DNA from 4 places in the Phyllobacterium sp. A18/5-2 genome. Region 1 is predicted to be linked to each of the others. Evidence: riboswitches for the same ligand, from Rfam matches in the RefSeq annotation. Region 1 holds a riboswitch; each other region holds the start of a gene.
The links. Region 1 has a riboswitch for cobalamin ahead of bluB (5,6-dimethylbenzimidazole synthase). Riboswitches for the same ligand answer to the same signal wherever they lie in the genome.

Region 1 (7,778 bases):
GCAAAAACATGCCGCAGAACTTCATTCCGAAAGAGTTTGGATGCTGGTCCTCCTACCCCAATTGCCACAACTGTGTACGCGTGACGCGAGCGTGTGATGCAGAGAATGTAGCAAGGGAACTGACCGCGCGTATCCAGACCTTGCCAGTTACATGGCCGTTCAAGGGAGAAGAGGACGCTCCCCCAATGCGGCACCAGAGGGGAAACCGGGTGACGGAAATATCCGCGCCCGGTTTCGCTCGTTTTGGGGCCAAGTGCCAGAAATCGCAAGAGAGGGATCGTTTCGCGATGATCTCGCCGTGGTTGAAAAGCACCTTCCTCTTCGTCATCCTCGGGCTTGACCCGAGGACCCACGGCCGAGAAGGACTGAGATATCACGGCACGCAACGCATTCCAGCAAAGTGAAATTCCCAATGGCCGTTTGCGTTGACGGTTTCGTTCCCTGAATCGCGTCGGGATGGTGGATAAATTCTCGCCCTTTGCCTTGGGTCCTCGGGTCAAGCCGGAGAGGGAGACACCCTGCGATTATTGGAGAAGAAGGTGCCTGTCGACCCTTGCACGATCTCACCGCACGCAAAATAATGCTGCTAACTTATCCAACACCTGCAAACCTCGTTTATCCTAACCCCGTCCTTTCCATGGGGAGCTGCTTCCGGAGCCGTTCGAAAGTGGGGGAGGACGGCGTGTCGATGTGCGGGCAACGGACCCGGGCAGCGGCCGACCTGTTCGTCTTCGGAGGTCAATCTGCCTGACACACAGATATTGCCTGCGTTGTTGATGCCGACGCCAATTGTGCGGACACTGCACCGACGGCGACGATGGGCCCGGACTCCAGGCGCTCATCCACTCGCCCCGCGGAACAGGCAGAAGCCGGCCGGCAGGGGGAAACGTCAGCGGGCGGTCTTCGGATCGCATTACTACTTCTACCAAGACGCGCTTCGGCGACCGCCCGTCTTCCCTAACCACTCAATGGCCAGACTCAGAGAATGAGGGCGTGGCGGGGGGAGCGCTCACCGTGCGGAATGTCCGAAATAACCAGCTATGCATTGCCACCCGCGCCCCTTTCGCCTACATACGGCGCAAATTTATGTCCCTAAAATCCCGAACATCGGAGTGACGCGCGTTATGGCACGCCAATTCATTTATCATATGGCCGGCCTGAACAAGGCATACGGAACCAAGAAGGTTCTTGAAAATATTCACCTTTCCTTCTACCCCGACGCCAAGATCGGTATCCTCGGACCGAACGGTGCCGGTAAGTCGACGATCCTCAAGATCATGGCTGGCATGGACAAGGAATATACCGGCGAAGCCTGGCTCGCCGATGGTGCGACCGTTGGTTACCTCGCGCAGGAGCCTGTTCTCGATCCGACCAAGGACGTGATGGGCAACGTCATGGATGGAGTTGCCGACAAGAAGGCAATCCTCGACCGCTACAATGAACTGATGATGAATTATTCCGACGAAACCGCCGATGAAGGCGCCAAGTTGCAGGATATCATCGACCACAAGAACCTGTGGGATCTGGAATCCCAGGTCGAAATGGCGATGGAAGCGCTGCGCTGTCCTCCAGGTGACAGCGAAGTGACCAATCTCTCCGGTGGTGAGCGCCGCCGTGTGGCGCTGTGCCGTCTGTTGCTGTCGCAGCCCGATCTTTTGCTTCTCGATGAGCCGACCAACCACCTTGATGCGGAAACCACAGCGTGGCTGGAAAAGCACCTGCGCGAATATCCGGGCTCTGTCCTCCTGATCACGCACGATCGATACTTCCTCGACAATGTGACGGGCTGGATTCTCGAGCTCGATCGCGGCCGCGGCATTCCATATGAAGGCAACTATTCAGCCTATCTCGGCGCCAAGGCCAAGCGCATGCTGCAGGAGGGCCGCGAGGATGACTCGCGTCAGAAGGCACTCGAGCGTGAGCGCGAGTGGATTTCCGCCAGCCCCAAGGCCCGCCAGGCAAAGTCGAAGGCGCGCATCAGGGCCTATGACGCGCTGGTCGATGCCGCTAACGATCAGCGTCCGGGCGATGCTCAGATACTCATTCCGGCGGGCGAGCGCCTTGGTCAGGTCGTGATCGAGGCAGAGAACCTTACCAAATCCTTTGGCGATCGCGTTCTTATCGAAAACCTCACCTTCAAACTGCCCCCCGGCGGCATTGTCGGCATTATCGGCCCTAACGGTGCCGGTAAGACTACCCTGTTCAAGATGATCACCGGTCAGGAAAAGCCTGATTCCGGCTCCATTCGCGTCGGTGACACGGTGCATCTCGGCTATGTCGACCAGAGCCGGGATCATCTGAAGGCTGACAAGAACGTCTGGGAAGAAATTTCCGGCGGCAATGAAATCATCAAGCTCGGCAAGCACGAAATGAATTCGCGTGCCTATGTCTCGGCGTTCAACTTCAAGGGCGGCGACCAGCAGCAGAAGGTCGGCAACCTCTCGGGCGGTCAGCGCAATCGCGTACATCTCGCCAAAATGTTGCAGGCCGGCGGCAATGTTCTGCTGCTCGACGAACCGACCAACGATCTCGACACCGAAACATTGGCGGCTCTTGAAGATGCCTTGGAAAAATATGCGGGCTGCGCCGTGATCATCAGCCACGATCGCATGTTCCTCGACCGTCTGGCGACGCACATCCTCGCATTCGAAGGCGACAGTCACGTCGAGTGGTTCGAAGGCAATTTCGAAGACTACGAGAATGACAAGATCCGCCGCCTCGGACCGGACAGCGTCAATCCAAAGCGTCCGACATACAAGCCTTTGACGCGCTGATCTTCCTGGGAGGGTGGAAACGCCCTCCCATCATCATTTTTGACGGATCCATCAGTCACATTTGCTGGTTTTCGCGGTCGATTTTTTTAAAGTACGGCGAGTTTCACGGAGCGCGCAATGACCGACCTGTTTGCAACAAAGACCGGGATTCTGCCCTCCCGCAAGATCGGTGGACGGGTTAGCGGCCTGTTCGAGGCGCTTGCAGGAGATTTCGTCACGACGCCGGCAAGCTCGCTCGAACTGACTTTTGACGGGATTGTAGGCGATTACCACGCCGGTGCCACCCGTAAGTCCGGCGGGCGTGAACCCTGGTATCCGCGCGGCACGGAGATGCGTAATGAACGCCAGCTTTCCATTCTCGCATCGGATGAGTTGAGGGAAGTCGCCAACGGCATGGGGTTGGCGGAACTCAGGCCGGAATGGATCGGTGGCAATATGGTTGTCGACGGTGTTCCATCGCTGTCGATGCTGCCACCACGCACCCTGCTGTTCTTCGAAGGCGGCGTGACCCTGAGGGTTGACGGTCAAAATGCGCCTTGCAAGGTGGCTGGGCGCTCCATCGGCGAGCATGCCGCTACGGCGGACCATACCACCACGGCGCTGGACTTTGTCCGTGTGTCGCGGCGTTTGCGAGGTATCGTGGCCTGGGTGGAGAAGCCCGGCACCGTTCGCGCTGGCGAAAAGGTCGATGTGCGTGTGCCCGAGCAATGGATTTATCAGCCCTGAGGCTTGCGCCAGAGATTTTTCTGTGGCGAATGGTTTGAAGGTCCGGTGCCTGCCGATTGAACAGATCGCGGGAGAATCGGGAAGCCGGTGAAAGTCCGGCACGTGCCCAACGCTGTAAAGGGGATGGGCCGCGCAAATGCCATGGATGTGTCCGGAAGGCGCGCGGTTCAGATGAACCTCAGTCAGAAGACCGGCCGGACCTTATAGCCCAAACCGCGCGGACGGCGGGAAGGGTTTTCAAGCGTTGTTGGGAGCAAACAATGCACGACATATCCTGTGGTCCAGTCACCGCGGCCGGCTTTTCCGATGAGGAGCGCGCCGCGGTCTACAAAGCCATCTATACCCGCCGCGATGTGCGCGACCAATTTCTGTCGCGGCCGATCCATGACGAAGTGCTGACGCGGCTCTTGGATGCCGCTCACCATGCGCCGTCGGTCGGCTTCATGCAGCCGTGGAACTTCATCGTCATTCGAGACGAAGCGCGAAAAGCGGAGGTGCACCGTGCCTTCACCCGCGCCAATGAGGAAGCGAAAGCGCTGTTCGCCGATGAACGGCAGGCGCTCTACGCGTCGTTGAAGCTCGAAGGCATCCTGAAAGCGCCGATCAATCTTTGCATCACCTGCGACCGGACGCGCGGTGGCAAGGTAGTGCTTGGCCGCACGCATAACCGGCAGATGGACATTTACAGCACCGTCTGCGCCGTACAGAACCTCTGGCTTGCGGCTCGTGCTGAAGGCATCGGTATCGGCTGGGTCAGTATCTATCACGATCGGGACCTGCGTAACATTCTAGGCATTCCAGACCATGTTGAGATCGTTGCCTATCTGTGTATGGGCTACGCCGATGAGCTTTATGATGCGCCGGAACTGGAAAAACGCGGGTGGCGGCTAAGGGTGCCGCTGGAAGACCTGATTTTCGACGAAGAATGGCAGGGGGAACCCACTATCAACTCGGATCTTCTTCGTCCGGATCCAGCAAGCGGGTCGCGCGCCACTCGGTCAGCTTCCGATTGATCGCATCAAGTACGAAGTAGCGGGCAGAATCCTTGTCATAGCCCTCGTCACGCAAGGCGTCATAATCCGTGTGCTGGTGGCGGACATGGGCCACCGCCGCTAGCCATACAGCGATTGGCGGTGGCAGCGTCCTCATATGCGGCGCGCCTGCCGCAGCGCGTATCGGCTCTGAATCCGAATAGGGAACAGCCGGGAGAAGCAGCGTCAGCGCCTTGTTGATGGCGCGCTGGCGATTTGTTCCTGTGCTCATGCGTCTTCCTTTGCGGCGATTCTCGCGGCTATTTCAGACGCGGCAAATTTTGTCGTCAATGGCAAAAACTAACTTGCCAAAACCTTATTTCTCACATAAACATATCTTTATGTCTTTTGAGGTGAATGATGGACAAGCGTGATCTCAATCTTGATCTGATGGTCGATACGCTGAAAGCAGCGGCGGAGCCAAGCCGGCTGCGGATCCTGGCGCTGTTGTCGCGGGGCGATCTGACCGTTTCGGACCTCACTTCCATTCTCGGCCAATCGCAGCCGCGCGTTTCGCGCCACCTCAAGCTGCTGTTTGAAGCAAGCCTGATCAATCGGTATCAGGAAGGTTCGTGGGCCTATTTCCGTCTGGCAGATTCCCTCATCGTCGGCGATATAGCCCGTTCGCTGCTGGATCGCCTTGATTACGCTGATCCTCTGCTGGAACGCGACCTTGAGCGCCTCTCCTCGGTGAAATTGCAGCTGTCGCGAGCGGGCCGCCGCTTACTTCAGCGCCAATGCGACAAGCTGGGATGTGATCCGCTCTTTGCATGTACCAGATGGCGCCGTGGAAGATGCTCTTTTGAAGATTGTCGGCCGCAAGCCATTCCAGGCCATGCTCGATGTCGGCACGGGCACAGGACGCCTGCTCGAGCTGTTCTCGCCGCTTTATGTGCGCGGCGTCGGTATCGACATCAATCGCGACATGCTGACCATTGCCCGCTCCAATCTGGACAAGGATGGCATTACCAATGCGCAAGTGCGCCATGGCGACGTTTATTCACTGCCGGTTGATCGTGAATCCTTCGATTTAGTGACCATTCACCAGGTCCTGCATTTCCTTGATAATCCGGCCGAAGCAATTCGCGAGGCGGCACGTGCACTGCGCGCAGGAGGGCGAATGTTGATTGTCGATTTCGCCCCGCACGAACTTGAGTTTCTGCGCGACAGCCATGCGCATGTGCGTCTGGGCTTCAGCGATACGCATATGCGTGACTGGCTTACTGAGGCCGGTCTGATGCTCGAGGAAAGTCTGGAACTTGAGCCGAAAGACAAAGACAAACTGACTGTCAAATTGTGGCTGGCACGCGACCCGCGCTTGCTGATTGCCGATCCCGCTTTAACCTCCCGCGTCACGGAGAGCGTATAATGAGTTTTTTCCGCCAGTCCCGCCGTCCCGATCTCGGAACCAATATCCGGGTTTCCTTTGAATTTTTTCCGCCCAAGACCGAGGTCATGGAAGAGCGGCTTTGGGAAACAGTGACGCGCCTTGCGCCACTCACCCCGGAATTCGTCTCGGTAACTTACGGCGCGGGTGGCTCAACGCGTGAACGCACTGCTCGCACGATCAAACGCATATTGACGGAAACCGACGTCAATGCCGCAGCACACCTCACTTGTGTCGATGCGACGAAGGAAGAAGTGGATACGGTCGTGCGCGAGTTTGCCGCCATGGGCGTGAAACGTTTTGTCGCGCTGCGCGGGGATCCCGCAAGCGGTGTCGGTGCCAATTACAAGCCAACGCCCGGTGGGTATGAAAATGGTGCCGATCTGGTCGCTGGTCTGAAGGCTTTCGCCGATTTTGACATCTCCGTTTCCGCCTATCCGGAAAAGCACCCTGAGAGCCCGGACTTTGCCACTGACATCGATATGTTGAAGCGAAAAGTAGATAATGGCGCCACGCGGGCGATTACGCAGTTCTTCTTCGAGAACGATCTCTATGAGCGGTACGTCGAGAAAGTACGTCGCGCCGGCATCTATATTCCCGTTCTCCCGGGAATCCTTCCGATCCACAATTTTACGCAAGTGACGAATTTCTGCTCGCGGGCGGGCACGCATATTCCAGGCTGGCTTACGGAACGATTTGACGGGCTGGAAAACGATCCGCAGACCCACCAGCTGGTTGCTTCGGCCGTTGCCGCCGAACAGGTGCTCGACCTGGTTGAGCGGGGCGTGCAGGATTTCCATTTCTACACGATGAACCGCGCCGATCTTGCTTTCGCGATCTGCCATCTGATCGGCATACGTCCAGGGAGCGGCGCGTTAGAGGGCGCCTTGGCTGGGGCCGCCGCTTGAGGTGAGGGATAGAACGGGAAGCGGCCCGGTTGCTATAACCGGGCCGTTCCATTTTGTTTCACTTTACTAACGGTCAGAGACCATCTCCGTCGCGCTCTTGTTTGACCTTAGGGTATCAGTCCTACGACCATTGCACCAATAAATGCGAACGCTGCACAGATCATAAGGACATTCATCGATCGAGTTAGTCCCATCGTTTGTCTCCTGCAGTTAACCGATTTAACATAGCGCAAATTTGCCACAGAAAAAGCCTAATTATTGCGAACTCGTGACAATGCGTGTAGAATTTTTTTGCCTAGGAACCATAAGTTTTTGAAATAAAACAGATTTATAGTAGCAAAAAAATTCTAAATTCACGATAAAATGTTCCAGAAACGGGTATATTTTTGCACTGCACAAGAATCTGCCATGGCTGCGGAATTTACCATATTTTGCCGCAATCCTGCCAGGATTAAGCCACGCATTTTGAGCTGTGCGATAAGAGGATTATTGAAAACTTTAGGCTTTTTGCTGTTTTTGCCAAGCAGTCTGAAGCCGTCCATCGATAATCAGCAGACCTAATGCGATCAGCGCCATGCCAAGGAAATCGTGAACCGCGAGACGCTCTCCGAGAAAAATTGTTCCAAGCAATATCGCGCTGACCGGGACGATCAATGTCACGAGCGACGCATTTGTGGCACCTGCCGTCCGCACAATAGAGAAATACAGAATGTAGGCGAAGGCGGTTGAGAGAAGGCCGAGGCCGAGAATGGCCAGCCAGACGCCGGTGTCTATTCTTGCCACATCGGGAACGCCATCATACGCAAGCACGACGGGGATCATGATTAGCGTTGAAGCGGTCATTTGCCCGGTCGATGTGATTGTTGGTGGCACCCCTTTGAAGCGCTTGGCGAGAATGCCAGCAAATGCATAGGAGAGGGTTGCACCGATTACAGCTATCTCCGCCCAAAGT
Region 2 (7,778 bases), 280 kb from region 1:
GATGCGCTGCCAAAGGATGCAGATATCCACCCCCGCAAGCTCGACGTGCTGAAGACGGACGAAGTCAATCAGGTGACCGGCGAGATTGGCGCCATCGACGTGCTGTTCAACTGCGCCGGTTTCGTCCATGGCGGTTCGATTCTCGAAATGCCGGATGCTGATCTGGAGTTTGCGCTGGACTTGAATGTCCGCGCGATGATCCGCACGATCAGGGCGGTTCTTCCGGGTATGATCGAGCGCAAGGATGGCGCGATTGTCAACATGTCTTCGGTTGCCAGCAGCGTGAAGGGCGTACCGAACCGTTTTGCCTATGGCGTGACCAAGGCGGCAGTTCTGGGCCTCACCAAGGCGGTCGCAGCCGATTACATCACCCAGGGTATCCGCTGCAATGCGATCTGCCCCGGCACGGTTGAGAGCCCATCGCTGGAACAGCGCATGCGTGCGGGAGGTGATTATGAGGCAACGCGCGCGGCCTTCATTGCGCGCCAGCCCATGGGCCGTCTCGGACTGCCGGAAGAAATCGCCGACCTCGCCGTTTATCTCGCCGGCGCGACTTATACGACAGGTCAGGCTTACAACATCGATGGCGGCTGGACCGTCTAGGAGACTTTGGGAAATCCACCGCGATGGCCATCTGATGCGATTTTCTACGCTTCCGGTGCTCATGGACGAAAAAGTCCACTGCGCTCCGGTTCTCGAAAACCACACCAGCTGCCTCATCAGGATGAATTCTCAAGCATCTCCAACAAGAAAAAGGAGCAGACGATGAAATTTCTACGATATGGCGAGCCAGGACAGGAAAAGCCTGGCGTTCTCGATGGCAAAGGGCAAATCCGCGATCTTTCTGGCAAGGTGAACGATATTTCCGGGGCGGTGCTTGACCCGGACGCGCTGGCCAAGCTTGGCGATCTGGATGTCGAGAGCCTACCGATAGTCGGCGGCAATCCGCGTCTCGGACCCTGCGTCGCCGGTACCGGCAAGTTCATCTGTATCGGTCTCAACTATGCTGATCACGCCGCGGAATCCGGCATGGCCGTTCCACCCGAGCCAGTAATTTTCATGAAGGCGACATCGGCAATCGCAGGTCCAAATGACGATCTGGTCATTCCGCGCGGTTCGGAAAAGAACGACTGGGAAGTAGAGCTCGGTGTCGTCATCGGACGCACCGCAAAATATGTCACGCAAGGCGAGGCGCTGGATTATGTCGCCGGCTATTGCACGGTGCATGATGTCAGCGAGCGCGCTTTCCAGACGGAGCGTTCGGGTCAATGGACCAAGGGCAAGAGCTGCGACACGTTCGGCCCGACCGGTCCGTGGCTCGTGACCAAGGATGAGGTCGCAGACCCGCAGGACCTTCCCATGTGGCTGACCGTAAATGGCGAGACCATGCAGAACGGCTCGACCAAGACGATGGTCTATGGCGTTGCCTTCCTCGTTTCTTATCTCAGCCAGTTCATGAGCCTGCAGCCCGGCGACATCATCTCGACCGGCACGCCTCCCGGCGTCGGCATGGGTATGAAACCGCCGCGCTATCTCAAGGCCGGCGATGTCGTGGAACTCGGCATCGAAGGCCTGGGCACCCAGAAACAGGTGACGCGCGCCGACGCGTAGGCGCGCTGCACCCTTAGCAACAGATACATGAGGCATATCGTGACCCGCATTACCGATCTTCGCGTTTTTGATGTCCGCTTTCCCACTTCGCAAAGCCTTGACGGGTCGGATGCGATGAATCCGGATCCGGACTATTCGGCGGCCTATGTCGTGCTCGACACCAATGCCGACGGGCTTTCCGGCCACGGTCTCACCTTCACCATCGGGCGCGGCAACGAAATCTGCTGCCTTGCCATCGAGGCGATGAAGCATCTCGTCATTGGTCTGGAGCTCGACTGGGTGAAGGAAAATCCTGGTCGTTTCTGGCACTTCATTACCGGCGACAGCCAGCTGCGCTGGATCGGCCCGGACAAGGGTGCGATGCATCTGGCGACCGGCGCCGTCGTCAATGCGGTCTGGGACCTGCTCGCCAAGGAAGCGAAGAAGCCCGTCTGGCAGCTGGTCGGTGAAATGACACCGGAGGAGATCGTCAACATCGTCGATTTCCGCTACCTGACCGACGTTTTGACTCGTGAAGAGGCTTTGGCAATCCTGCGTAAGGCCCAAAGCGGCAAGAAGGAACGGATCGCGACGCTGAAGGCGGAAGGCTATCCCTGCTATACGACCTCGGCTGGCTGGCTCGGCTATTCGGATGAAAAGTTGCGCCGCCTTTGCCAGGAAGCTATCGATGCCGGGTTCAATCATATCAAGATGAAGGTCGGCCGCGATCTCGACGACGATATCCGCCGCCTGACCATCGCCCGCGAGGTGATCGGACCGGATCGTATTCTGATGATCGATGCGAACCAGGTCTGGGAGGTCAATGAGGCGATCGACTGGGTGAAGAAGCTTGCCTTCGTCAAGCCGTTTTTCATCGAGGAGCCCACTAGCCCCGACGATGTCGCGGGCCACCGCAAGATCTCGCCAGGCGATCAGTCCGGTCAAGGTGGCGACCGGCGAAATGTGCCAGAACCGCATCGTGTTCAAGCAGTTCATCGCCGAAGGCGCCATCGACGTGGTTCAGATCGATTCCTGCCGTATGGGCGGACTGAACGAAGTGCTCGCCGTGCTGCTCATGGCGGCGAAGTACGATCTGCCTGTCTGGCCGCATGCGGGCGGCGTTGGCCTGTGCGAATATGTGCAGCATTTGTCGATGATCGACTACGTCGCCGTCTCTGGTACCAAAGAGGGCAGGGTGATCGAATATGTCGATCATTTGCATGAACACTTCGTCGATCCCTGCAGTATCCAGAATGCGGCCTATATGCCGCCATCGCTGCCGGGCTTCTCGATCGAGATGAAGCCGGAATCGATCAAGCAATATCTGCACAGACCGATGGCCTGAACCGGCAAGGGTCCATGAAACGCGGCGGCAGAGATGCCGCCGTTTTCGTTTACGGATATGTGTCGTCTTGCGTAAATGCGATGTCGTTTCCGCACCTATTCTTTTTCTGTGCCGGATGCTTTTATCGGGACACTTGAGGTGCCGCTTTCTAGGGGAAGCGGAGAATTGGGAAGCCGGTCGAAAACCCGGCGCTGCCCCCGCAACGGTAGTGGAGTAAAACGCGGCAAAATAGCCACTGGGAGTGCACCCCGGGAAGGCGCCGTGAAGCCCGGCAAGGCAACTCCAGAGCCCGGAAACCAGCCCCGAGTGACAACACCGACTGATCGCGGTGGGCGATCAAGGAGCATGATTTTGCGCAGGCAACGCTTGTTGACTGTGCGGACGTTCTTCTCCGTCACCACCAGTCAGTTCTTTGCAGCTGTAAGGGCGAGGACACGACATGGATATTCGTAATGAACTGCTCCGGAATCTTCAAAACCGGAAACCGGGCTACGGACTTGAACAGGCCTTCTATTCCGATCCGGACTATTACCGTCTCGATATGGAAAACATCTTCTATCGCGACTGGCTGTTCATCGGTCATGATTGCGAAGTGGCGAAGCCGGGGAATTATTTCACGGTGCAGGTCGGCGACTATCCGGTTGTCATCGTTCGTGACCGGCAGGGAAAGATCAGAGCCTTCCACAATTCCTGCCGCCATCGCGGTTCACGCGTCTGCTCGGCCGAAAAGGGTACTGCGGCGAAGCTCGTCTGCCCCTATCACCAGTGGACCTATGAGCTCGATGGCCGCCTGCTGTTTGCCCGCCAGATGGGCGATGATTTCGACGCCAGCCAGCACAGCCTGAAGACCGTTCATTGCGAAAGCGTCGGCGGGTATATCTTCATCTGCCTCGCACCCGTTGCGCCGGATTTCGCAGCGACGCGCGCGCTGCTCGAACCCTACCTCGCGCCGCATCGCCTCACCGAGACGAAGGTCGCGTTCCAAAGCTCGATCGTTGAAAAGGGCAACTGGAAGCTTGTCTGGGAAAACAATCGCGAGTGCTATCACTGCGTCGCCAACCACCCTGAACTGTGCAAGACCTTCCCGGAGGCGCCGAGTGTCACGGGTATTCAGGGTTCCAAGGACGATCCGGAAATCGTCGCGCATTGGGACAAGTGTGAAGCCGTTGGCCTGCCGAGTGTCTTCCGTATTGCCGAGGACGGCCAGTACCGCGCGACGCGCGTGCCACTGTTGCGCGATGCCGAGAGCTATACCTTGAGCGGCAAGCGTGCCGTCGGCAGGCAGCTTAGCGATGACGTCAATGCCAAACAGATCGGTTCGCTGCTGCTCTATCATTACCCGACAACATGGAATCACATTCTTGGCGATCATGCGATCTCGTTCCGCGTGCTGCCGCTCGGTCCCAATGAAACGCAGGTCACCACCAAATGGCTGGTGCACAAGGATGCGGTGGAAGGCGTCGACTACAATATCGAAGAACTGACGCATGTCTGGCTGGAGACCAACGACCAGGATCGCCGTATCGTTGAAGAAAACGCCTTCGGTATCCGTTCGCCCGCCTACGAGCCTGGCCCTTACTCGGTTGAGCATGAAGGCGGTGTGCTGCAGTTCCTCGAATGGTACAGCAATGCGATGGAGACGCGTCTCTCCGGCGACAAGAAACTCAGCAGGGTAGCTTAATGACGAGAGCGAGAGTGGGCCATATTGCGCCAGTTCTGTTTCTCGGATGGCGAGACAGCCCACGAGAAAGGTGGCGAGGCCGATGTCTTTCCATCGAACGATGCCGCCTGACAAAGTGGATGGCCGCCAGCCAGAAACCCGAAGGGCCGAGCGAATTCGGGCCAAATCCTTCGGGGCTCGGCTTTGGCCGCACAACCAGTGCGACCGCGCCAATCCCCTCGACCTTGTCCGCGAATTCTCTCCGGCAGAACGGTGCAATATGACCTACTCTCGCTCTGGGGGTGTTCCTCAGAACTATCCACACCTCGACCAGATGCAGCCGTGGAATGACCGGCTGCATCTGCTTGAGTGCCTGTCAATTGTTGAGGAAGCGCCCAATGTGAAGACCTTCACCTTCAGGTCGGACAATCAGAACTGGTTCCGCTATGAGCCGGGCCAGTTCATGACTTTCGAACTGCCGGTGCAGCCCGAAGCGGTGCTGCGCACCTATACGCTCTCCTCCACCCCGTCGCGGCCCTTCACCATCGCTGTGACGGTCAAGGCGCAGGAGGATAGCATCGGCACGCGCTGGATGCTGGATCATTTGACACCCGGCGTGCGGCTCAAGGCATTCGGCCCGCTTGGCGATTTCTCCATGCGCAAACATCCGGGCGGAAAATATCTGTTTATCTCGGCCGGATCCGGCATTACCCCGATGATGTCAATGACCCGCTGGATGCATGATTGCGCGCCGCAGAGCGACATCAGTTTCGTCACCTGTGCGCGCCGCCCCAGCGATATCATTTTCCGCAAGGAACTCGAATATCTCATGAGTTGCATGCCCAACCTGAAGCTCGCCTTCCTCATCAAGGAACACGAGATGGGCCAGGTGTGGACCGGCATTCGCGGCAGGCTCGAAGCACCAAAACTGCCGCTGCTCGCCCCGGATTTCAAGGACAGGACAATATTCTGCTGCGGACCGGAAGGGTTCATGCGCGATGTCCGCACCATGCTGGAAGCATCGGGTTTCGACATGAACCACTATCATCAGGAAAGCTTTGGTCCCGCCGCCGAGCCGGTTTTGCCGATGATGGATGACATCTCGACAGAAGCTGTCGAGGCGGCATCGACCGTCACATTCTCCATGTCGGGAATGGATGTGCCATGCGTTGCAGGCGACACGATTCTGAAAGCGGCGCGCGGCGCCGGTATCCGAATCGCAGCGGCCTGCGGATCCGGTCTCTGTGGCACCTGCAAGGTGATGAAGATTTCCGGTGAAGTCGACATGGACCATAATGGCGGCATTCTCGACGAGGAAATCGACGAGGGTTATGTCCTCGCCTGCTGCTCCAAGCCACTCGGCAATGTCGAAATCGAGGCTTGAGAAATCTCTAAACTCAGCCTGATGGGCATCTACCCATCAGGCCAAGCCGCTCGTCTTAAAACACCACGGTCTTGTGGCCGTTGAGCATGACGCGGGATTCGAGGTGCTTCTTCACCGCCCGTGCCAGCACCCGGCTTTCGATATCGCGGCCGGTGGCCACAAAATCCTCGGCGCTCATCGCGTGGCTGACCCGTTCGGTCTCCTGCTCGATGATCGGACCTTCGTCGAGGTCCGGGGTGACATAATGCGCGGTGGCACCGATCAGCTTGACACCGCGCTCATGCGCCTGGTGATAGGGCTTGGCGCCCTTGAAGCTGGGCAGGAACGAATGGTGGATGTTGATCACCTTGCCGAACAGCCGCTTCGACAGATTGTCGGACAGCACCTGCATGTAGCGGGCGAGGATGACGAGGTCGGCACCGGTGTCCTTGACGATCTGCAGCAGCGCCTCTTCCTGTTCCTTCTTGTTGTCCCTGGATACCGGCAGCACGTGATAGGGGATGCCCTCATGCTCGGCAAAGCGGCGGCTGTCCTCGTGGTTGGAGACGATGGCGGCGACATCGGCATCGAGCCAGCCAACCTTGATCTGGTAGAACAGATGCAACAGGGCATGGTCGAACTTCGACACCATGATGATGATCTTCGGCTTCTTCGCCTGATCGACCAAAGTGGTCTTCATGTCGAAGCGGTCGACACATGATTTCAGGCTGCGTTCGATGTCATCCTTGACGATCGCTTCCGGCGTGGTGAAGGCGATGCGCATGAAGAAGCGATTGGTCTGCCGGTCCCAGAACTGGTTGCTCTCCGCAATATTAGCGCCGGTACCGGCAAGTTCCGTCGTCACCGAGGCAACGATGCCGGGCTTGTCTTCGCAGGAGAGGGTGAGCACGAAGCGATGTGCATGCTCGGCCGCTTTCGATGCGGCCAGGTGATTTTGGGGCTGATGATCCATAAGTTAAACTCCAGGAAGCTCTTTCAGGAAACGGTCCAGTTCGTCACGCGGAATTCCAACCACATGTTCGGGCCCCGGATAGTTTTGTGCGTGCACGTCTGCGACAAACTCGGAAAAGGCTGCGACTCTCTCCTGCTGCAGGCGGTCATATTCAGCCGAAAAGTTGCGGTAGACCTTGGCATGACGCGGATAATGGCCGCGATTTGAACCGAGAACGTCCTGTGCGAACAGATATTGCGCGTCGCAACCCGTGCCCGCACCCATCGAGATCATGAACATCGACGTCCGCTCGGAAATGGCACGTGCTACGTCGACGGGAACCACCTCGATTTCCGCCGCAAAGGCACCGGCGTCCTCCAGCGCTTTGGTCTGCCGCCAGATTTCCAGTGCACTCAAGGCTGTCTTGCCGACGGCTCTGAATCCCCCGGTCCAGGTTGCTCTGGAAGGAATGAGCCCGACATGGCCGCAAACCGGGATACCTTCGTCACGCATCCGCCGCACCGTGGCGAGACTTGCGGCGCAATAGACCGCATCCCCGCCCGCACGCAGCGCCTTGAATGCGGCGCGCAGATAGTCCTCGGCCGTAATGAAATCCCCATATTCGAGGCCAGGGAAGGTGAAGGCTGAGGGTGCGGCGTCGCGAAACTCCGGCGTGAGCAATGCGGGCGGCACCGACAGCATATCGACGCGCGCCCGTTCAGCGGCTTCCGCTTCTTCAAGCGTCTCCACGCGCAGCATCGTCAATTGGCGGCGGCCCTTCAATGCGAGGATGTCCGCTACCGTAGGTCGTCCGTTGGCCATTTCCTGTCCTGTCTATGCTGCGAGGAGCGATTTCAGTCTGACGCCG
Region 3 (7,778 bases), 190 kb from region 1:
ACTTTCAACCGCACCAAGCGGCGTGGATCGACACCCGAGGCTTCGTAATATTCATCCACCAGCGCTTCGAGGTCCTTCAGCGGTCCATAACTCTCGGCGCGCGTCAGCGGCGGTGTAAGATGGTCGATAATGACAGCAGCCGAGCGGCGCTTTGCCTGGGTTCCCTCGCCCGGGTCGTTGACGATGAACGGATAGATATGAGGTATCGGGCCAAGCACGGCTTCCGGATAGCAGGTTTCCGACAGTGCGAGAGATTTGCCCGGAAGCCATTCGAGATTGCCATGCTTGCCGACATGCACGATGGCGTGCGCTCCATAGACCTCTCGCAGATAGGCATAGAAGGCGAGATAACCATGCGGCGGTACGAGGTCCGGCGAATGGTATGTCTCCTTCGGATCGATATTGTAGCCGCGTGCCGGTTGAATACCGAGCAGCGTTTCGCCGAAGCGCGCGAGCGGCAGCGCAAACATCTCTCCCTGCGCCATGAAGTATGGATCAGTGGCGGGTTCGCCCCAACGTGCAACAATCGCCTGCTGAATCGATTGTGGAAGCTTCCCGAAGAAGCTCTTGTATTGTTTAAGGGAAATGGTTTCGCGGATTTCCCTGCCATCGCTCGCTGCGTTGGTCGGCCCCGCCATCATATGGTTGATCAGCGCGTCGCCATTGGCGGGAATACCGGCAATGCGATAGCCCTGATCGCGCATCGAATTCAGCATGTGCCACGTGCCTGCCGGGGTATCGAGGCCCACTCCATTGCCAAGCCGCCCATCGCGGTTGGGATAATTGGCCATTATGAGTGCAACACGCCGCGCCTCGGGTTTTGCTGCCCGCAGCCTCGCCCAGTTCGCCGCCAGCGCGGCAACGAATTCAACGCGATCGGCCAGCGGTTCATGCGTGACGATATTGGCTTCGACCGCCTCATCGTATTGCCGTGCCGATTTGAACGACACCGCGCGAGAAAGTACGCGTCCGTCCACCTCCGGCAGTGCCACATTCATGGCCAGATCGCGAGCCGAGAGTCCCTGGCCGGAATTGCGCCATTGCTCGGCGCTCGATCCGGAAAAGATCACCTGCAGCACCACCGCGCCATCATGCTCGAGCACGGTGGGTTTGCGCGCAGCGCCGGGCGCGGATACCGCGAACCCAGTTGCGTTGAGGACGACTGCCGGCGGGGCCTCTCCGAAAATGGCCTCCAGCGTCGCCACCGAGACTGGGTCTTTCAGGCTCGAGACAAATAGCGGCATCGGATTCATGCCCTTTGCCTTCAGCGCCTCGATCAATGCCTCTACCGGTTGCGTCTGTCCGCTCTGCACCAACGCGCGGTAGAAGCAAATCGCGGCAACCGGGGAATCTTCCCGCCAGTGCCTCCGCATTTCATCAAGCGAGGGAGCGCTACTCCCCGGCCACCACAGTCCGGCTTTAAGCAGTGGCGCTGCTTCCTGCGGCTTGTCCTTGCCGTCGATCAGCGCAGCGCAATAGTCGAGGAAGCGCTGGGCGTTTTGCGCTCCACCTTCAAGCAGATAGTGCCACAGCGCATCCCGATCCTGCCGGGCAATCGTCGAGAACCGGTCGAGTCCCGGATCCGGCTTGTCGTCGCCGGGCAGAACGGCAAGCATGACCTTGTGATTGACGGCGCAGGCATGCAGAGCTTCCAGCCCATAGGGCCAATAGCTCTCGCCGCCGATAATCCGCACGACAATGAGCTTGGCGTGGCGCGCGGTCCGCTCGACATAAGCATCGACGGACATCGGATGCGCCAGCGACATCATATTGGCGAGGCGCAGAGCCACCCCACCACCGGCCTGCCGCCGGGCAGATGCGAGACTCGCCAACTCCGTATCTGCGGCGGAGAGAAACAGCACATCCCCCGGCGTCTGGCCGAGATCAACCGCCTCGGTGCCTTCGGCTATGGTACCTTTCTGGGCAAGCAGGAGATGCATTCAGTTTCCTCTAATCAGGCCGCTGCGGCATTCATTGCACTTGAGATGGCCGCCGTGTCGATATCGTGCAGACCGATAACAACCAGTCGCGTCTGGCGCTCTTCACCCGGATGCCAGCTGCGGTCGAAGTAGTGTTCAATCCGCGAACCCACCGCTTGCACGACAAGGCGCATCGGCTTGCCAGGTACGTTGACGAAGCCCTTGAGCCGCAGAACATCATGGTCGGCAATCACGCTCTTCAGCTTCTCGACAAATGATTTCGGCTCGGCCACCGGACCAAGCCCGACGACGAAGCTTTCGAATTCGTCGTGGTCATGTTCTTCGCCCGCTTCGTGTTCCATCTCATGATGCGATTTGCGGTTGGCGATATCGTCCTCGGTGCCCACGCCAAGTCCGAGCAGCAACTGATTGCTGAGTTTACCGAAACTCGCCGGAACCATGTTGAGCGCGCGTATTGACCGGCTCTGTACATCGTTTTTGACCGCGTCGAGCTGAGCGCCGCTGATGAGGTCGGTTTTGTTCAAAATGATGAGATCGGCGGCCCGTATTTGGTCCTCGAACAGTTCCTCAAGCGGGCTGTCGTGGTCGAGCGATTCATCCTGGACACGCTGCGCGTCGACTTTATCGTGGTCGTCGGCAAAGCGGCCTTCCGAAACGGCGGCAGCGTCGATGACCGTGACGACACCATCGACGGTCACCTGCGTCTTGATTTCCGGCCAGTTGAAGGCCGCAACCAGCGGCTGCGGCAATGCGAGGCCGGAGGTCTCGATCACGATGTGATCCGGACGGTCGGGACGGTCAAGCAATTTGGTCATCGTCGGGATGAAGTCATCGGCCACAGTGCAGCAGATGCAGCCATTGTTGAGCTCGATCACATCCTCATCGCGGCATGCCTCGATACCGCAGCCTTTGAGCAGACCGCCATCGACGCCCAGATCGCCAAATTCATTGATGATCAGTGCGATGCGCTTGCCATTGGCATTCTCGAGCAGGTTGCGGATCATCGTCGTCTTGCCCGAGCCGAGGAAGCCGGTGATGACCGTTGCCGGAATCTTTTGATCAAGCATCTTTTGACCCTGCATGTTCTTATCCCTTCATTTTGAGCGGCAGTCCTGCTGCCACGAAATAGACAGTTGCCGCGGCCCCGGCCACGGCTTGATGGAGGCGCCCCGCATGATCGCGAAACTCGCGCGCCATGCGGTTTTCCGGAACGATTCCCAGACCCACCTCATTCGATACGAACACCAGGGGCCCCTTGAGTCGTGGCAGCACGGCCACAAGCTCCGCCGTCTCCGCCTCTATATCGCGCTCCGCCATCATCAGATTGGTGAGCCAAAGTGTGAGACAATCGACAAGGACCGCTCTGTTGCCAGCGGATTCGCTTTGCAAAAGGCCGACCAGATCGAGTGGCACTTCAATCGTCGTCCAGGCGGAGCCGCGCCGCGCTTTGTGCAGCCCTATCCGCGCAGACATTTCATCGTCCCACGCTTTGCCGGTGGCCAGATAGACAGCTTCCAAACCGGATGCTTCAATCAAACCCTCGGCAAAAGAAGATTTACCGGAACGCGCACCGCCAAGGATAAAGGTGACCCCATGTCCTAACATTGCCGGGGGCCTTTTGGGGGTGGAATTATCATCAGGCATCCAGCTCCGATGCCGCATAGTGCTGAATGGCCCAGCCCAGCGCCGTTCCAAGCACAACCCAGAAAAACAGGTTGGTCGCCAGCGTTGATACAGCAAATTCCGACGCGAGCGTAGGTGGCACGGGTGACGAAAGATCTTCTGCTTCCGGTGCACCATAGACATGCGGCGCAACGATCAGCGCAACACCCAGGACCTTGGCCCAAACCTCCTCGCGAAGGACGAGGAGATAGACGCCGCCTGCTGTGAGAAAGACGGTGACAAGCCACCAGGCCTGCCGCGCGGCGAGATCGGGGGCAGGCATTGCCGGCAATTCCGGCGCAAGGCTGAATGCGGGTGCGAAATTGAAGATGAAGAAACCTGCGAGACCCCAGTAAACCCCGTTCTGCAGTGTAATCTTCCTGCCGAGAATAAGCGCTGCAGCACCTGTGATGAGTGCAAAGCCTGCACCGGCAACCAGGTTGATCAGTAGCGTATTGCCGAGTCGTCCAAATGGAAGCTCAGGTCCCGCCTCCTCTTCTTCGTGCGCATGCGGAGCGACGGCAGCTGGTGCGCTTTCCGCCGTGGTCGCCGCAGCAGTGTCATGGCTATGTTCGTGTCCGCCGGCATTTTCATATTCCTCGGCGTGAAGAATGAGCGGAACAACCCGCACATACATGGCCGGCGTCAAAAGGATACCAGCCAACAAACCAGCTACGATCGTAGCCAGAAGATATTTTACCAACATGAGATCTGCTCCCAATCCCTAAAGCAAGATGCCGGGTACGCAAAAACGTCCCGGGCAAACAAACCGTATTTTTCAATGCGTAAGCGCTGGCGGCTGAATCAGTCTATCCAGCCGTTATCAGCCTTAGTGGCAAGGGAATCCGTATGAATGGCGGGTGTCATGCGCTGTGTCATGCAGCGTTTCGGAATGGGACAGGCCGACGCCATAAATTATGAACACGCCGAGCATCAGCGAAAATACCGCCGTTGTCAGACGCGTAGCGAGGGGGAGCGAAATCGTAGTCGAAGTACGTGCAGCAGCCATAACAACCTCCGTGTAGGGCCTTGAAGGGACAATCCCCTTCGGTTTTCGGCACTATTGCCCTATGACTGGCAGGTCTCCTGGCTCGCGGGTCGCAAGATCAATGCCGCCTTCCCGGTTTCCCAGTGGCTGCCGTCGGCTTTCGCTTCTGGCACTGACATTGACCCTCGCCGCTCTACAGTCGCGGGGTCGGCTGCGGTTAGGCCGCCCTGATGGGTACGGCCGTCACATTCCCTTTTGATCCCTTGGCCTTTGGCCGATGCGGGAACCAATCATGGGTTGAACGTTATTCATCAAGCGCCAGAAATGTCAAACAGATCTGCGACACCAACGCCGCCTGCCGCGTCATCGCTGCGATTTTGCCTTCAACAATGCGTCAATATCGAGAACTTCAGCCAGTTGGCCGGCTATCGAGATCGAGGGCCGCATCCACTCTGGCGCGATAGTCAAATGACTCGGCCGCAATTCCCATGGATCGTAACAATGCCGCTCTGAAGTCATCCGCCCCGAATATCCCATGCAGATAAGTACCAAAGACTTTGCCGTCCACGGACGCAGCACCGTCTGCAGTGCCATTGATGCGCGCTGTCGGACGCTCGCAGTCCGGGCCCGTCGTTCTACCGAGATGGATTTCATAGCCCTGCAAGGGAAGATCGAATTGCAATGAATGCGCCTCGACGTTGCGCACAGTCTTTTCCGGTTCCATCACCGTGTCGATATCAAGATGGCCCAGCCCTTCGGCTTCCGTGACACCGCCTTCGATTCCATCGGGATCGCGAACGGTCCAGCCGAGCATCTGATAGCCACCGCAAATGCCGATGATGTGGCCGCCGCGCCGCCTGTGCATGTCGAGATCGCGATCCCAGCCATTTTCCCGGAAGCGCAACAGATCGCCAATCGTCGACTTTGAACCCGGTATGATTACCAGTCCTGCGTCCGCTGGCAACCTTTCGCCGCTGCGGACCATCACGACGTCCACCTGCGGTTCCGCCATCAGCGGATCCAGATCGTCAAAATTGGCAATGCGATCGAGAACGGGGACTGCGATCTTCAGCGCCCGCCCCTCACCCTTGACCAGCCGCTCCAGGACGACAGAGTCTTCCGCAGGCAAATGGGAGGCATCCCTTAACCACGGGACAACGCCGAATGACGGCCAGCCGGTGAATTGGGTTATCGATTTCAGCCCCTCGTCGAAAAGGGAAACGTCGCCGCGAAACTTGTTGATGATGTAGCCGATGATCATATCGCGATCTTCAGGCTGAAGGATCGCGTGCGTGCCAACGATCGACGCGATCACGCCACCCCGGTCGATATCGCCAACCAGGACGACCGGAACATTGGCGCGGGTGGCAAAGCCCATATTGGCAATATCACCGGCACGCAGGTTGATTTCCGCAGGTGAGCCCGCCCCCTCCACGATTACCAGATCGGCGCCATCGCAAACAACATTCCACGACGCCATCACCGCATCGAGCAGCTGCGCCGTTGAATTTCTGATAATCCCTGCCCTTGGCCTGTCCCCAGACCTTGCCCTGAACGATGATCTGACTGCCGGTTTCCGATTGCGGTTTCAGCAGCACCGGATTCATGTGCACCGAGGATGGCACGCCACAGGCAAGTGCCTGCAGCCACTGCGCCCGGCCGATCTCGCCGCCGTCGTCGCTGACAGCAGCATTGTTCGACATATTCTGCGGTTTGAAGGGACGTACTTTCAGCCCGCGATTGCGGGCAAGGCGGCAAAGCCCGGCCACCAGGACGGATTTACCAACGTCAGAGCCGGTTCCTTGCAACATGATTGCGCGTGTCATGCGCTTTGAGTAGCGGATATGTCTTTCTCTTCCTAGCCCCACCGAAGACGTTGCACGGCTTGGAGCATGGGATAGAGTGGGGAACAACTAAGAATAAAGGGAGGTTAGCCATGGATAGCAGCGTGGAATCCGCGTCGGGCCAGTTTGAACTCAACGAGGATCAATTGGCTATCCAGGACATGGCACGGGCTTTTGCAGCAGACCGCGTAGCGCCCAATGCACTCGCCTGGGATCGTGACAAGCATTTTCCGGCAGATGTCATTCGGGAAACCGGGCCGCTCGGCATGGGTGGCATTTATGTGCGCGAGGATGTGGGTGGCTCCGGGCTGAAACGACTGGATGCAGTGCTGATCTTCGAGGCGCTATCAGCCGCATGCCCGGCATTCTCGGCGTTCATATCGATTCACAATATGGGAACATGGATGATCGATCTTTTCGGCAATGAAGAGCAGCGTCAGCGCTTCGTGCCGCGATTGACATCCATGGAATGGCTGGCGAGTTACTGCCTGACCGAGCCAAATTCAGGTTCCGACGCTGCCGCACTCAAGACACGCGCCGTGCGTGACGGCGATCATTATGTGCTGAACGGCGCCAAGCAGTTTATTTCCGGCGCGGGCGATTCGGACGTTTACGTCACTATGGTACGGACCGGCGAGGATGGACCGAAGGGAATCTCCGCATTGGTTGTTCCAAAGGACGCACCCGGCCTGTCATTTGGCGCCAACGAATACAAGATGGGCTGGAACATGCAATCGACCAGGCAGGTCATCTTCGACAATTGTCGCGTTCCGGTAGCAAACCGGCTTGGCGAGGAAGGCGACGGTTTCCGCATCGCAATGGGCGGGCTCGATGGCGGACGCTTGAATATCGCCGCCTGTTCGCTCGGTGGCGCGCAGTCCGCACTCGACAAGGCGATTACTTATGCGGCTGAGCGCAAGGCATTCGGCAAGGCGATCAACCAGTTCCAGGCCTTGCAGTTCAAGCTCGCCGACATGGAGACCGAGCTTTCCGCCGCGCGGATGCTGCTCTATACCGCCGCGTCGAAGCTCGACCACAAGACACATGACGCCTCGAAATGGTCGGCAATGGCCAAGCGATTTGTCACCGATACCGGGTTCAACGTCGCCAATGACGCACTGCAAATCCATGGAGGCTATGGCTACCTGCACGACTATGGCATCGAAAAAATCGTCCGCGATCTGCGTGTTCACCAGATTCTGGAAGGCACCAACGAAATAATGCGGGTCATCATCGCCCGGCATATGACGGGCCGTTAAACAAAATTATATCAGGGAGAAACGTTGCGATGACAACAGTCGCTTTTATCGGTCTTGGACATATGGGCAATCCAATGGCCGCCAA
Region 4 (7,778 bases), 1.6 Mb from region 1:
CGCTCAACCGAACTGTCGACAAAGCGGACCGTGCCGCCGATGGCCCCCTGTTCACCCATGACATGCCACGGCTCCAGCGCCTGCCGCAGTTCGAGTTTGACGCCCTCATTCTCGATTTCGCCGCAGAACGGAAAGCGGAATTCCAGCTGTGCCTCGAACCATTCGGGACGGAAATCGAAACCGTGCTGGCGCAGGTCCGCCAAAACATCGAGAAAGTCCTGCCAGACAAAGGCCGGCAGCATGAAACGGTCGTGCAAGGACGTGCCCCAGCGGACAAAGCTACCCTCGATCGGGCTGTTCCAGAACCGGGCGATCAATGCGCGAACGAGCAGCTGCTGTGCAAGGCTCATGCGTGCATTGGGCGGCATCTCGAAACCACGGAACTCGACGAGCCCCAGCCGGCCTGTCGGACCGTCGGGCGAAAACAGCTTGTCGATGCAAATCTCCGAGCGATGGGTATTACCGGTGACATCGACCAGCAGATTGCGGAAAAGCCGGTCCACCAGCCAGGGAAGCGGCGGCGTACCCCTGCCTGGTAACGGAACCTGTGCCATGGCGATCTCGAGTTCGTAAAGACTGTCGTGCCGCGCCTCGTCAAAACGCGGCGCCTGGCTGGTCGGGCCGATGAACATGCCCGAAAACAGGTAGGACAGCGAGGGGTGGCGCTGCCAGTGCAGCACGAGGCTCTTCAGAAGATCAGGGCGCCGCAGGAAAGGGCTGTTGTTCGGCGTTTCACCGCCGACGACCACATGATTGCCGCCGCCGGTGCCGGTGTGGCGGCCGTCGATCATGAACTTGTCGGCGCCAAGCCGGGTCTGCCGGGCTTCCTCATAGATCGCCGTCGTCGTCTCGACGCATTCGCGCCAGTTGGAGGCTGGATGGATATTCACCTCGATGACACCCGGATCGGGCGCAACGCGGATGACATTGATGCGATGATCCTGCGGCGGCCCATAGCCCTCGATATGGACCGGAAGACCGAGCTTTGCTGCGGCAGCTTCCGCGGCGCCAACCAGTTCCAGATAATCCTCCAGCGCCTCCACCGGCGGCATGAAGACGCTCAGGCGGCCGTCACGCGGCTCGACCGAGATGGCCGTGCGCACCGCGCCGCCGATTTCACCGAGTTCCTGTTCGACGCGCTCCTGTTGAGTGCCTTCGGCCGCGGTGAACGAAGCCACCGCCTGCGGCGCATCCCGCGCGGCCGGAGCTCCCGGTTGCGCTACTGAATCCGGCAGAGCATCGCGGTCGACCGATGGATCGAGCGGGACGATAAAAAGGATATTCCGATGGAGGAACATGCGGAAGAGAGCCAAGCGGCAGACGATAGCCAACAGGCGAATCCCCCGGCACCAGGAAAAGCTTGCCACGACGTGTCTTCCACTTTTCACTGCGCCAGCGCGGGCCGGCGGCTGCCTGGCTGTTCCAGCGCTGCACGGGCAGGACAAAGCCAGTTGGCTCGGTCAGACCGCGCTCGAAGACGCGGGCAATTCGACTGCGCTCTTCGGGGTCTTTAAGCTTTGAATTGGACGGATCGACATTTGCCGGAAGGTTGCCTTCCTTGACGATCCATTCGGCCGGATCCTCATAGGCAGGCGTGACCATCTCGTCTTCGACGCCGAGCACGCTGGCAATCCCGGTGAGAAGCTTTCCGGCATCGTCCGGCTTGACATTCGCCTTGCTGTTTTCCGGCGCAATCAGATCCGGATTGACCCAGATCGGCTTGCCGTCCTTGCGCCAATAGAGCGAAAAGGTCCAACGCGGCAGGCTTTCGCCGGGATACCATTTTCCTTGTCCATAATGCAGAAATCCACCCGGTGCGAAACGTTCGCGCAGACGGCGGATGAGCTTGTCGGCCTTGTCGCGCTTGGTCGGGCCGACAGCGTCCGTGTTCCATTCGCCGGATCTGAAATCATCGATGGAGACGAAGGTTGGCTCGCCGCCCATGGTAAGGCGTACATCCCGCTCCTTCAGAATACTGTCCACCTTTTTCTCCGAGCGCATCCAGCGCGGACCAGGATTCATCGGAGAACGGCTTGGTGATGCGGGGGTGCTCCGAAACGCGGGTGACACGCATGTCAAAGCCGAATTCGACATTGGCGGGTTCCGCCATGCCGGAAATCGGTGCGGCGTTACGATAATGCGGCGTAGCGGCAAGCGGCACATGACTTTCGCCTGTCAAAAGGCCCGACGTCGGATCGAGACCGATCCAGCCGGCGCCCGGCAGATAGACCTCGCACCAGGCGTGAAGATCGGTGAAATCCTTGTCGGTACCGGCAGGTCCGTCGAGCGAAACCAGATCAGGCTTCAGCTGGATCAGGTAACCCGAAACAAATCGCGCGGCGAGCCCGAGATGACGCAAGGCCTGCACCAGCAGCCAGCTCGAATCGCGGCAGGAACCGGTACGCACGTTCAGCGTCGTCTCGGGTTCCTGCACGCCCGTTTCCATGCGGATGACATAGCCGACCTCGCGCTGGATGCGCGCATTGAGATCCACCACAAAGTTCACGGTGTTGGTTGGTGTGCGATCGATCGTATCGAGAAACGCTTGCAGCAGCGGTCCGGCCGGTTCCGGCTTCAGATAAATCGAAAGGTCTTCGCTGATGTCTTGCGGATAGGTAAAGGGCCAGGTCTCCGCGACCGGCTCGACGAAGAAGTCGAACGGATTGTAGACAGTCATATCGGCGACGAGATCGACCTCGATCTTCAGCTCCGTCACGGGCTCCGGAAAGACGAAGCGGGCCAGGAAATTGCCGTAGGGATCCTGTTGCAGATTGACGAAATGATTGGCCGGACTGACCTTCAGCGAATGGCTCAACACTTTCGTGCGGGAATGCGGCGCGGGCTGAAGGCGGATGATCTGCGGCCCCAGCATGATGGGACGGTCATATTTGTAGTGCGTCAAATGATAGACTGCAGCGTGAATTGCCATGTCGCCTCAAATTGTTCTTCTAAATGCGCGTTCCCGAGAAACCTAGCGTACTCTATTGCGCAGTTCACGTCTTTAAATGCGGCTCTGCCAAATATTTTAGCACAATTAGAATTTGCCGCATTTACAAGCGTGCAGCGGCCAGTCGACCCACAACCCGCAACGTCATGCTGTTCACAACAATGCAACCTTGCATTCGTTGCCGCTCGCATTAAACCGAGCGACAGTTAGCGCATAACTTAAGGGCACCGCTTATCTCCCCCTTTGTGGGGGAGAAAGGATTTTCCTGGATTTAGCCTCTTTGCTAAATCCTTGGAAAATCCAAGAGAGGGGATTGAGAGATCCGTCAAGACACACCTCCAATCATTCGAACATACGCGCGGAAAATGCGCAGGGATGCAACTTTGGCGGAGAACATCCTGTGGCAAGCAATCCGAAACAATCAATTGGGCGGTTTGAAATTCAAACGGCAAGCGCCGCTTCTCGGCTACATAGTGGATTTCGCCTGCTTCAGATCAAGGCTGATTATAGAACTGGATGGGAGTCAACATTCAGGGTCCAACTCAGATGTGGAACGCGATAAATGTTTGAACGCATCAAGTTTCAAAACGCTGCGCTTCTGGAACGATGAGATCATTCGCAATCTGGACGGGGTATGTTCGCAGATTCTACACGAAGCCAACAAGCGACGAAGCGGAGTTCACATTCCCCTCTCGGGCGATTTCTAGCACTTGGCAAGGGCTAAGATGCTGAAATCGCTTTCTCCCCCGCAAGGGGGGGAGATAAGCGCCATCGAGGCAAATGAAACTGATTGCTTTGAGCATTTTTTCCTCTATTGATCGGTACTGATGGTTTCTTCGGCAAGACAACGCCGGAGATGAAAAGGGAACACGGTGAGGCGTACCCAATAGGGACCGAAACCGTGGCTGCCCCCGCAACTGTAAGCGGTGAGCGACGCCTGAACTATGCCACTGGTGATGAGCCGGGAAGGCAAGGCGAAGCCGAGACCCGCGAGCCAGGAGACCTGCCATCGAACCTGAAATTCGAACCGGACGGGGTGTGCCGGGAGCGATGCGATGTTTACCGCTGACGAGGGCCCGGACGTACGGGGCTGCCGGATAGCGGCTATATCTCGCGTGCGTTCCTGATTCCTGTCCTGACAAGTGGGCAGGCATGAACACCCGAACCCTCCCTCATCTGCCAATTCCATCCAGTGATTTCTTGATCACCGGCAAACAGAATCCCTTTACATACGTTATAACATTACTGTACGCATCCGTTACGCCAGTGGAATCCTGTTGCGTTACAATCTGCGGGAAACTTTGCCCATGAGCCATCTTGTCCTCAATGCCGACGCGGTGACATATCGCACCTCCGGCCAGACTCTCGTCGACGCGGCATCCCTGACAGTGGAATGCGGCTCCCGGCTGGCGATCATCGGTCCGAATGGTGCCGGCAAGTCGACTTTTCTGCGTATGCTCGCCGGTCTTCTGCAACCCACATCAGGCGATGTCTATGTGAACGGCAGCAGCATCAGCCGGTTGACGCCGCTTGCACGCGCGCAGCAGTTCGCCTTTGTCGGCCAGACCGACACGCCGGACCTGCAGCTGCTTGTCGAAGACTACGTCTCGCTCGGCCGTATTCCCCATATCGGCACCTTCACCAGGGCAAGGGACCGCGAAATCGTCGCGGAAGCGCTGCATCGCGCCGGGATTTTACCGTTTTCGCGCCGTTCCATTGGATCGCTTTCCGGCGGCGAGCGCCAGCGTGTGCAACTGGCGCGGGCGATTGCGCAAGCTCCCGCGGTGTTGTTCCTTGATGAGCCGACCAATCATCTCGATCCAAAGGCGCGCAGCGAACTCCTGTCGCTGGTGGCGGGGCTGGACGTGACGACAATCGCTGTCCTGCACGACCTGCCGCTGGTTGCGCCATTCGCCACCCATGTCGCGGTCATGCACAGCGCCCAGCTGGTGGCGGCGGGCACCCCCGACGAAACCCTGACGCCGCGCATCGTCAGCGACGTCTTCGACCTTGATGTCCTTCGCCTGCGTCATCCATCACAGGATCGCGAGCTGATGGTGTTCGAAACACCCGAAAAATCCGCACTTACCCACTCACGGAGTATCTGATGAAAAGAGCCGTCCTCGCCCTCGCCTTCGCGCTTCTGTCCGCACCTTCCTGGGCCTTTCCCGTTACCGTCGACAGCTGCGGCAAACCGCTGACCTTCGAAGCAGCACCGAAACGCGCCGTCATCCACGACATCAACATGAGCGAGATGGCATTTGCCCTCGGCCTCCAGCCGTCGATCGCCGGCGTTACCGGGATTACCGGCTGGTACAAGCTGGACGATGCCTTCAAGCAGCAGCAGGGCTCCATTCCGGAGCTCGCCCCCAAATATGCGACCCTCGAAAACCTTGTCGCAGCCAACCCGGATTTCTTCTTCGCCGGCTGGTATTACGGCATGAAGCCAGGCGGCGATGTCACGCCCGATACGCTGGCGCCCCATGGGATCAAGACGCTGGTCCTGACCGAAAGTTGCGTGCATCTCGACAAGAACCGCCCTGCCGCCTCGATGGACCTGCTCTACGGCGACATAACGAAACTCGGCCAGATTTTCGGTAAGGATGCGGAAGCCGAGAAACTGGTGTCCGGCTGGAAGGCGCAGCTTGCGGACATCAAAGAAGAATCAACAACACCGGCGATACCCGTGTTTTCCTTTACGATTCCGGTGAGGACAAGCCGTTCACGGCAGGCAAGTTTGCCATGCCCACGGCGCTGATCAGCGAGGCCGGCGGCACCAACATCATGGCCGACATGGAGACGAGCTGGGGCACCACCTCGTGGGAAACAGTCGCCGCCCGCAATCCGCAGTTCCTCATCCTGCTCGATTATCAGGATAATGCCGGATACCGGAAACTGCTCGACTTCCTCAAGGCGCACCCCGCCATGAAGGAGACCGACGCGGTGAAGAATGAGCGCTTCGTTGCCCTGCGCTATGCCGAGCTGACCCCCGGACCCGCCAACATCGAAGCGATCGAGAAAATCGCCAAAGCAATGCATCCGGAAGCCTTCTGAGTGATTATCTCCCCCTGGTGGCCGAAGGCGGGCCCGGGCGCCTTATCTCTCCCCTTGCGGGAGAGAAAGAGTTTTCCTGGATTTAGCCTCTTCGCTAAATCCTTGGAAAACTCAAGAGAGGGGATTTGAAGCGTACCATCGAAATCCCCTCTCTTGCGATTTCTAACACTTATCTGACGCTAAGATGTTGAAATCGCTTTCTCCCCCACAAGGGGGAGATAAGGGCAGCGTGCTTCCCACAAGGGAGATAATCGGTATCTGACGCCATGAATTAAGAGAACCCTTCCAATGTTTCCCGCTCGAATCAATCAACGCATAATGCTTGCTGCAGGGCTGATGCTTGTCATCGCCCTCGCCCTCTCCTCCATTGCCTATGGTTCGACGGTCATTCCACTGCCGGCGGTATTGAATGCGCTTGCCCATGCGGCCGGATTCAGCGACCTGACAACCAGCGGACCCATCGAGCGCATCGTCGTCGACCTTCGCCTGCCGCGCGTGGTGCTGGGGATTTGCGCCGGTGCGGGGCTCGGCATTATCGGCGCGATGCTGCAGACGGTAACGCGTAACGATCTCGCCGATCCCTTCCTGTTCGGGCTTTCCTCCGGGGCGGCCGCAGGCGCGGTCTCGGTGATCAGCATATTCGGTGACCGCTTCGGCATCTGGACCCTGCCGATCGCTGCTTTCAGCGGCGGCATGCTCGCGGCCATCATCGTGCTGTTGCTGGTGCGCCGCGTGCACGGCCAGGGACCGGAACGTCTGATCCTTGCCGGTCTCGCGGTCTCGTTCCTGTTTGCTGCGCTCACCAACTACATGGTGTTTTCCGGCGATCAGCGCGCCGCCCATTCCGTGCTGTTCTGGACACTTGGCGGATTAGGTCTCGCACGCTGGGATAATCTGCCGCTGGCGATGATCGGCCTCTTCGCCATCCTCGTCTACGCCCTCGCCAACCACCGCAATCTCGATGCGTTTCTCGCCGGCGAGAACACGGCGGAAAGTCTCGGCGTGCGCGTCACCCGCACCCGCAACACGGTGTTCATCGTCTGCGCGTTCTCCACTGCGATTTTCGTTTCGGTGGCGGGCGTGATCGGCTTTGTCGGCCTGATGATCCCGCATATCGCCCGCCGCTTCACTGGCCAGCTGCATGCGGGACTCGTCGTTACCTGCGCGCTGCTGGGTGCAATGCTGATCCTCCTCAGCGATCTTGCTGCACGGCTTCTGCTTGCACCGCAGGAACTGCCGATCGGCATCGTCACTAGCTCCGTCGGGGCCTTCTTCGTGGTGACGACATTGCTGCGCAGGCGGACGGGATAGCTCTAGAGCTTCCCGCGTGCCACGAAGCTGGGGTTGGCGAAATCTGCATCCTCTGCCTGGTTGCGGCGGCCATAGGTGAGCGGCTTGCCGTCGAGCGTCAGCGTTATCCCGCCCGCGGCACGCAGCACCGCGTCGCCAGCCGCCGTATCCCATTCCATCGTCCGGCTGAGCCGCGGATAGATATCCGCTTCTCCCCGCGCCAGCAGACCGAACTTGATCGACGAGCCGACCGACACGCAGTCGGCTATATTGAAATCCTTCAGATAGTCGTCCGTCTCCGGTGTGCGGTGCGAGCGGCTGGCAACGGCAATCATCTGTACCGGCGCAACCCGGCAGGAGATGGCCTTGCGCGATACGATCGTTCCGTTGTGATCGACCGTCACTTCCCCGGCGCCCTCGGGACCGCCAGTGAACAGCCAGCCTCGTACCGGCGCATAGACGATGCCAAGTACAGGCGCGCCGTTTT

Region 2: linked by a shared signal. The riboswitch ahead of N8E89_RS03370 (aromatic ring-hydroxylating oxygenase subunit alpha) and the one ahead of bluB (5,6-dimethylbenzimidazole synthase) in region 1 are both predicted to bind cobalamin.
Region 3: linked by a shared signal. The riboswitch ahead of N8E89_RS01105 (CbtB domain-containing protein) and the one ahead of bluB (5,6-dimethylbenzimidazole synthase) in region 1 are both predicted to bind cobalamin.
Region 4: linked by a shared signal. The riboswitch ahead of N8E89_RS12330 (ABC transporter ATP-binding protein) and the one ahead of bluB (5,6-dimethylbenzimidazole synthase) in region 1 are both predicted to bind cobalamin.

Annotation. Positions count from the first base shown of each region.
Region 1 is NZ_CP104966.1:389,284-397,061, reverse strand. It holds gene ettA (energy-dependent translational throttle protein EttA) at 1,125-2,774, shown strand; gene N8E89_RS02000 (MOSC domain-containing protein) at 2,892-3,500, shown strand; cobalamin riboswitch at 3,527-3,714, shown strand; gene bluB (5,6-dimethylbenzimidazole synthase) at 3,761-4,513, shown strand; gene N8E89_RS01990 (DUF2293 domain-containing protein) at 4,446-4,763, opposite strand; partial or broken gene N8E89_RS01985 (ArsR/SmtB family transcription factor) at 4,892-5,900, shown strand; gene metF (methylenetetrahydrofolate reductase [NAD(P)H]) at 5,900-6,826, shown strand; gene N8E89_RS01975 (DMT family transporter) at 7,325-7,778, opposite strand, start outside.
Region 2 is NZ_CP104966.1:673,044-680,821, reverse strand. It holds gene N8E89_RS03385 (SDR family oxidoreductase) at 1-603, shown strand, start outside; gene N8E89_RS03380 (fumarylacetoacetate hydrolase family protein) at 766-1,611, shown strand; partial or broken gene N8E89_RS03375 (L-fuconate dehydratase) at 1,651-2,935, shown strand; cobalamin riboswitch at 3,055-3,255, shown strand; gene N8E89_RS03370 (aromatic ring-hydroxylating oxygenase subunit alpha) at 3,375-4,616, shown strand; gene N8E89_RS03365 (FAD-binding oxidoreductase) at 4,876-5,979, shown strand; gene purU (formyltetrahydrofolate deformylase) at 6,035-6,931, opposite strand; gene N8E89_RS03355 (3-methyl-2-oxobutanoate hydroxymethyltransferase) at 6,935-7,732, opposite strand; partial or broken gene N8E89_RS03350 (NAD(P)/FAD-dependent oxidoreductase) at 7,745-7,778, opposite strand, start outside.
Region 3 is NZ_CP104966.1:202,773-210,550, forward strand. It holds gene cobN (cobaltochelatase subunit CobN) at 1-1,940, opposite strand, end outside; gene cobW (cobalamin biosynthesis protein CobW) at 1,955-3,007, opposite strand; gene cobU (bifunctional adenosylcobinamide kinase/adenosylcobinamide-phosphate guanylyltransferase) at 3,027-3,545, opposite strand; gene N8E89_RS01100 (CbtA family protein) at 3,577-4,308, opposite strand; gene N8E89_RS01105 (CbtB domain-containing protein) at 4,432-4,611, opposite strand; cobalamin riboswitch at 4,661-4,896, opposite strand; partial or broken gene N8E89_RS01110 (cobyric acid synthase) at 4,954-6,416, opposite strand; gene N8E89_RS01115 (isobutyryl-CoA dehydrogenase) at 6,527-7,693, shown strand; gene mmsB (3-hydroxyisobutyrate dehydrogenase) at 7,723-7,778, shown strand, end outside.
Region 4 is NZ_CP104966.1:2,484,965-2,492,742, reverse strand. It holds partial or broken gene N8E89_RS12340 (DUF2126 domain-containing protein) at 1-2,929, opposite strand, end outside; gene N8E89_RS12335 (endonuclease domain-containing protein) at 3,331-3,654, shown strand; cobalamin riboswitch at 3,759-3,973, shown strand; gene N8E89_RS12330 (ABC transporter ATP-binding protein) at 4,255-5,055, shown strand; partial or broken gene N8E89_RS12325 (ABC transporter substrate-binding protein) at 5,055-6,001, shown strand; gene N8E89_RS12315 (FecCD family ABC transporter permease) at 6,290-7,312, shown strand; gene cysQ (3'(2'),5'-bisphosphate nucleotidase CysQ) at 7,315-7,778, opposite strand, start outside.